Regions from separate parts of the Sphingobacterium sp. UDSM-2020 genome, predicted to be linked through region 1. Evidence: riboswitches for the same ligand, from Rfam matches in the RefSeq annotation. Region 1 holds a riboswitch; the other holds the start of a gene.
The links. A riboswitch is a leader RNA that binds a small molecule or an ion and turns the genes downstream of it on or off. The one in region 1 is predicted to bind thiamine pyrophosphate.
Positions count from the first base shown of each region.

Region 2: it holds a riboswitch for thiamine pyrophosphate, as region 1 does, so the genes downstream of both, JAZ75_RS05280 (TonB-dependent receptor) here and thiM (hydroxyethylthiazole kinase) in region 1, are expected to answer to the same signal.

Region 1 covers NZ_CP066166.1:5,132,609-5,136,551, reverse strand. The annotation lists gene JAZ75_RS21700 (SusC/RagA family TonB-linked outer membrane protein) at 1-1,712, opposite strand, end outside; TPP riboswitch at 2,486-2,578, shown strand; gene thiM (hydroxyethylthiazole kinase) at 2,641-3,438, shown strand; gene thiE (thiamine phosphate synthase) at 3,435-3,943, shown strand, end outside.
Region 2 covers NZ_CP066166.1:1,213,572-1,217,514, forward strand. The annotation lists gene JAZ75_RS05275 (amidohydrolase family protein) at 1-492, opposite strand, end outside; TPP riboswitch at 1,123-1,248, shown strand; gene JAZ75_RS05280 (TonB-dependent receptor) at 1,309-3,729, shown strand; gene dtd (D-aminoacyl-tRNA deacylase) at 3,860-3,943, shown strand, end outside.

The DNA of each region.
Region 1 (3,943 bases):
AGCATCCCATCAGTTCGTCCATACAGACCATTGCGTAAGGAATGATTAACCTCTCCACCTGCTTGTACTGTAAATTCAAAATCTTCTGTTTTTTTTGAAAAATTTAAATTTGAGCGATACCTAGTTTGTAGAACCCGTGAACTCCTGTTGTTATAAGAACCTCCGTTGAAACCTTCTTCCTGTCCTCGATTTTTCATTTGACGGTTAGTATTAAAAAGATTCGCTGTGAAATTACTCTCCCACATCAACCAATCTGTAAAATTAACACGAGCATTAAATGTTCCTCTAAAATTATCTTCTATTTGTTGTTGTTTTTGTTCATAAAGCGTAAACAGAAGACTTGCTTTACCGGTAGGATCATCTTGCGTGACACCTCCATTTATAGCATCTTTATAATTATCTTTCCAATAATTAAGGTCATAAGAACGTGGCATACCATATGATAAACCGTACATTACGTTGTTATTCATATTCCAACGTTCACCCCCATATTGTGGGTTGAAACTTTGACTATTGACATATGTGGCACCTGCATCGAGAATAATCGATTTACCCATACGATGTGTAGCTCTCAAATTAAAATTATTTCTCGTGAGCTTGTTATTGGGCGCCACTCCTGTAGAATTGGTATTGGAATATGACATCCTAAACGTAGTTTGTTCATTTCCGCCTTGAAGTGATAGGTTGGAATTATTATATCTTCCTGTACGGAATAGATCTAATGGATTGTTATTCGTTTGAAAAGGAACGAGTCTACCATCAATATCTTTGACTGTTCTACCATCAAATTTTGGACCGAAACTATACCCATAATTTGTTGTTGGAATTTGTTCATAGCCATCTGTTCCAGCCACATATACTGCATTTGGATTAGATCCAGGACCATATTTGTCTTGCATATCCGCAGTAGCATATGGTTTATCAAAGCCCTGAGTATGTGTAAAACCAATACCAAATCCTCTTTGTGAATATCCTTTTTTTGTTGTGATTAGAATAACCCCACCAGCTGCACGACTTCCATACAATGCTGTAACTGAGCCTCCATTTAGAACTGAGATTGTTGCTATATCGTCTGGACTAATATTCTTAAGCACATTACCAAAATCCTGATCTCCACCACGATTAGGAAGCACAACTTCTTCATCCATAATAATCCCATCGACAACCACCAAAGGAGTATTACCATATTGGTTTAATGATCCCGCTCCCCTGATCTGAAATCTTGGAGTCGATTGTGGTCCTCCAGTGCCGACATTAACCTGTAAACCAGGAACCATTCCTTGTAGTGCGGCAATAGGATTAATCGCATTCGTTCGACGGATTTCGTCACCACTGATTTGTGTCATTGCATAACCCAATTGACGTTTCTCACGCGACTCACCAAAGCCTGTTACCACAACTTCGTCCAAAGATGCAGAAGTTTCTTTTAAACTCACTTTCAAACTATTATTACTACCAATAGTAATTTCCTCACTTTGATATCCGATCATCGAAATACGAAGCTTTTCTCCCTGATTAGCAGAGATAGAAAATGTTCCATCATGTGAAGTTTGTGCAGCTCGATTTGAGCCGATAACTGTAATTGTCACTCCCGCTATAGGGCCCTTTTCATTAGAAATTGTGCCCTTTATGGTTTGCTGGGCAAACAAGGAGGTTGCACTAAATAGCGTGCATAACGCAATTCCTGTGGTTCTTTTTAAAAATACATGCATAAAAAAATAGGTAAAATAAAATTGTTTAGTTGGTATTATTCTGATAATTTTTTCTTTGGTTAGTGTGTTTTTTATTGACTTTATGTTTTTATTAGCTAGTTTGAATAGTTAAATTATCGTTGACATAAATTAACAAGATTATTAGATCTTAAATTAATAGAATGCGTAATAATGTTTGATTAGCACTTAACAATCAGAAAAAATCTTAAAAGAGAAATATTATTTAAAATAAAATCTTTATGAAATTATTTTCTTTTTGTTAAGAATAGGCATTGCAAATATAAAATAAAACATAAAGATTAAAACACTTTTTAAAAAAAAAATAAAAGTTTTTTACCCTAATTTTATACTTTATTATCATCTTTTTATTAGTCTCCTAGGTGAGATACAAATAGTATATTTCAATGGTTATACATTTTGAATAATATTATTTTAAAAAATATTGATATTCTGGTTGAAAGAGATTCTAATCGATGAGATCAAATAACTCAATAATTAGATATGTATTTTTTCTTCTGTTGCTGTAATTAATATATTCAAAATAGTTTGTTGATAGCTCTTTCATCTTACTTATTTGCATCTTTATAGTATGAATAAATTAACCCATCTACCTCAAAACAAGTGGAAAAAATTAGCCAGCTTAGTTAAAACAACTGTTTGATAGGAATTGATGTTGTTTTATTATGGTGTCAATCTTGTATTAAAATACATCCTGTGGTTATCAATATAAACTTTCATAGCTATAAGAATGAATGTTAATATTTTATATCTTTGTTATGCTTTAGGGGTATTCTAAAAAGAATTGAGAGAGTCCCTTTGAACCTGATACGGCTAATACCGACGTAGGGAAAAGCAATACAGTACACCTGTGCTGTTTTGTATGTGGTTTTTTCCTAAAGCATTCGATTTTTTATTAAATGAAATGAACATGGAAAAAACACTTTGGAAGTATATCCAACAAGTAAGAGCGCAATCGCCACTCGTACATAATATCAGTAATTTTGTGGTCATGAATAATACTGCCAATGCCTTGTTGTCTGTTGGTGCTTCACCCATTATGGCGCATGCTAAATCTGAAGTAGTCGAGATGGTGACAATCAGCGATTCACTTGTTATTAACATAGGAACATTAGACGAAGTTTGGTCCGAATCTATGTTATTGGCCGCAAATACTGCTTCTCATTTAGGAAAACCTTGGGTTTTAGATCCTGTTGGAGCGGGGGCGACATCTTATCGCGATCATATTCTAAAAGAATTGCTTCGTGAAAAACCCACTGTCATAAGAGGTAATGCATCTGAAATTATCGCACTAAACAAAACTAATCTTATAAAGACGAAAGGAGTGGATAGTACTTCTCAAAGTGGTGAAGCAGTTTTGGCAGCATTGGATCTTCATCAACAATATGGTTCCATTGTTTGTATTTCTGGTGAAACAGATATCGTGATTTCTGGGAGTCAGGAGATTCATCTAAAAAATGGACATCTTTTGATGACAAAAGTAACCGGTTTAGGTTGTTCTGCAACTGCGCTTATTGGCGCATTTATGGCTGTAATCACCAATAAAACAGAGGCTGTAACTGCTGCAATGGCTCTAATCGGAGTAGCGGGGGAGTTAGCTGAGAAGGAAAGTAATGGGCCGGGTAGTTTGCAAGTTAAACTTCTTGATAAACTATATAATATCACTGAGGCTGAATTTAATAATACATTAAAATTTGGCATATTATGAATTTAGATACATCTTTTCCTTATCAGCTATACCTCGTAATTTCAGAGCAGGATTGCCGTGGGAAAAATTTCCTTCACGTAGCAGAGAAAGCAATTCTGGGTGGTGTCGATGTCATACAGCTTAGAGAAAAAAATCTAACATCTGAACTATACTTAGCAAAAGCTAAACAATTGAAAGAGATTACTGATAAATACACAATTCCGCTAATCATCAATGATAATCTTGAAGTGGCCCAAAAAGTAGGTGCGGATGGTATTCACGTTGGTAATCGTGATATTTCTCCTCGTGGTATTAGAGAAGTCTGGTATAGCCCAAGACCTCTAGTCGGTTATTCTATTGAAAATCTTGAACAGTTAAAAAATGAGCAAATTCCATTATCCGATTACCTGGGTATCAGCCCTGTATTTAATACTGAAACGAAAAAAGACACTATCACAGAATGGGGTTTAAAGGGTATTGTAGAGATTCGGCAACGTACAGACAAACCGCTGGTTGCTATCGGCAA
Region 2 (3,943 bases), 2.2 Mb from region 1:
AAATTCATGAATCAAATCCTTAGCCTCCTGCAATCGACCATCAGCTTCATCCGGCTCTACTCCGAAGACTTCAACAAAAGTGTGGTAAAGAATCTTACTAGACTCCTTAATGTTAGATGTGTTATCAGAATTCACGTGATCTCCAACTGCCACAATACCATTATTGTACATTTCTTCATCAGCAGCAGCCATCGCTTTATCAATCACTTTTAAAGAAGTGCCACGACTTGTCATAACCGAAGAAAGAAAAGCTGGTAATCCAGTTTTTTGCGGAATCGTACCCTTCATATGGGACAATTCTAAGTGACAATGCGCATTAATAAATCCAGGAACAATAACTCCTTCAAATTTTTCAATATGCTGGCCGCTCAATTCTACGTCTTTACTTTCATAAATCCCAAGGATTTCACCATCATCATTAACTTTTACCACTCCATCTTTAATAGGTAAAGATGTAATTGGTAAGATATAGGTAGCGCTAAAATATTTCATTATTATAAAAACTTTAATAGTTACTTAGCATTCAGGTCAACGCAAAGGAACTGTGGTTATTAACGTTAAAATTCGTGCCAAAATTTAGTAAAAAAAATATTACCATTAAAAAAAACAAATTTACACAATTAGTTTAATTATTTAATCGTGATAAAAATCAAAGACTTTTAGATAAATTAACTTATAAGAATGTAACATAAATTTAAACCTTAATAAAAACTCCCTTGTTGCTAAAAATAATTAACATGAGCTAAAAGTTTGAATTTTAGCATATTTTTTGAAGGTAGGGAATAAGTTTAAATTCAGCCAATATATTATCTAAAAACCACAATTTTATTCATTTTTGTAGCGATTCAATGACGTTATGTCAGTGAAGCATCGATAAATCATGGAATTATAAATGGACATCCTTTTAGTTATTAAAAAAAGAAACTGGATCAATACAGCTACTTTAAAATCCGAAAGAAGCTAAAGATAAAGCAACACAACATTCATCATAATACAATCCTATAAACGAAAATCTATTCCACTTATTTTTACGAGCAAAACAAATTGATATTCCAAAACTCAATTCCTCAACATCCATTTTTACATTATATTTTTAGTACAGATTTTATTTAATACCTTCGCATTATCAATAAGGGGTGCCTTGTTCTACGAACACGAATAAAGGCTGAGATTATACCCAACAATACATTTATGTGTTGTGCACCTGATCCAGATAATGCTGGCGGAGGGAAAAGGTTAGTTAAATAAGTGAAAAACTGTTGTAACCCCTAGCAATAGTTTGTTTAACTCAAAATTCAATTAAAAAACATGATTAAAAATTTAATCAGCACAGTGCTATTTCTAGGAATAACATTATCCGTATCAGCTCAAAACGCTTTATCCATCAAAGTGTTAGACAATGAAACAAAAAAATCGTTACAGGGCGCAAGTATCGTTCTGACAAAAAATCAGAGTAAGAATTTAACAACTGATCGAAATGGCACTTCAAAGTTTTCAGGATTACCTGATGGACAATACGCCATAACAATCTCTTACATAGGCTATAGTACAGAAAAGAAGCAGATTGATCTGGTACAAAATACTGATCTTGAAATCTTTCTAAAACCACGTGCTATAAAAACAGAAGAAGTCCTGGTCATGGCAACACGTGCCAAAAACAACTCTTCTACAACCTATAAAAATATTAGCAAACAAGATATCGCTAAAAACAATTTCGGACAAGATATTCCATACCTACTAGATCAAACACCATCTGTCGTCATAGGATCGGACGCAGGAGCAGGTATAGGATATACTAATATGAAAATAAGAGGATCTGATAATGCCCGCATAAATGTAACATTGAATGGAATTCCGTTGAATGACGCGGAAAGTATGGGCTCATTCTTCGTCAATCTTCCCGATTTTGCATCCTCTACCGAGAGTATCCAGATTCAAAGAGGAATTGGAACTTCTACAAACGGGGCGGGATCATTCGGGGCATCACTAAACATACAATCCAATACACTCGAAAAAGAGCCGTACGTAGAATTCAACAACTCTTTCGGTTCTTATAATTCTTGGAAAAATACTTTGAAAGTAGGTTCAGGACTACTAAATAATAAATTTGCCTTTAATGTTCGTCTCTCACGTATCTTGAGCGATGGCTATATCGACCGAGCATCTTCCGATTTAAAGTCTTTTTATGTAGATGGAGGTTATTATAGTGACAAACATATTTTAAAGGCCATTGTATTCTCTGGCAAGGAAAAAACATATCAATCTTGGTACGGAACACCAGAGCCAAGATTAAATAATGATGTAGAGGGGATGAAAGATTATGCCGTCAATGATGGCTATACACAGCTAGAAACAGAAAATCTACTAAATTCTGGTCGCACTTACAACAAATACCTATATAAAAACCAAACAGACAACTACACGCAAACACATCACCAGTTACATTACACCAATTTTATCAATGAAAAACTAATTTTTAATGCGGCATTACATTACACCAGAGGTGCAGGCTATTACGAAGAATTCCGACCTGAAGACGACTTTTCAAAATACAATTTACCACCAGTCATTTCAGGAACCGATACCATCAAACAAACCGATTTGGTAAGGAGAAGATGGTTAGATAATTACTTCTATGGGACTACCTTTTCCTTCAACTATAATCCTTCACAGGCAATAAAATTGACATGGGGTGGAGCTGCAAATCAATATAAGGGAGATCATTACGGTGAAATAATCTGGGCAAAATATGCTTCCGCCAGCAACTTAGGGGATAAATACTATCTCAATGATGCTAAAAAAGATGACATCAGCACATTTCTGAAAGCAGACTTTACATTCGAAAAATGGTTATTATTTGCGGATATACAGTATCGTAATATTAATTACCAAGTAAAAGGTGATGACGATAAAATCAAAGGAATGGATTTTAAAAGAAAATTCAATTTTGTAAATCCAAAATTAGGAATTACTTACCTCATCAATGAAAATTCAAATTTATACGCCTCATATGCCTATGCTAGTAAAGAACCTGTCAGAAATGACTTTGTTGATCTAAAAGGAAACAATCCCAAACCAGAGAAAATGCAAGATATCGAAGCTGGCTACCGCTTCAATAATGAAACATTTAACATCGGTACGAACTTTTATGGTATGTTCTATAAAGATCAACTTATTCCGACCGGAGCACTTAATAATGTAGGTTCTCCATTGAGAATGAATATCCCAAATAGCTATAGAATAGGCTTAGAAGTAGATGCCGCATGGAAAATTTCAGCGTACTTTGGTTGGAAAGCAACAGCGGGACTAAGTCAGAACAAAATCAAAAATTACACGGATGAAACGAGTGGAGAATTCATTAAAAAAACAGATATTGCACTTTCTCCGGCAACTATTTTATCAAGCGAGTTCACTTATCGCCCTCTTCGTTCAGTAGAAATTGCACTATTATCAAAATATATTTCAAGACAATATCTGGACAATAGTTCAGCCAAAGTAAGAAGTATAGACCCTTCATTTGTAAACAATATTAGAGCTATTTATAATTTCTCCATATTAGGTTTGAAAAATATAGACCTTGGACTTACTGTCAACAATATCCTAAATGAAAAATATCAAACCAACGGATATACTTGGGGTTATATGGACGGTACATCTCGAAAATATTTTAATTTTTACTATCCACAGGCTACAACAAATTTTATGTTAAGCCTAAACGTAAAATTCTAATAAAACAACTTGCGCCTTCAACATTATTTTAAGGCGCAAGTTGTTTTACAGCATTTTCAAGATCCATGACGTCAACAATACTTAATCAGATCAAACTCAATAGTTGGCATTTTTTTCTTAATATTGTCCTATGCGTGCAGTAATACAACGAGTTTCCAAGGCGAGCTGTTCGGTCGATAGCAAAATAACAGGTCAGATTAAAGACGGCTTACTA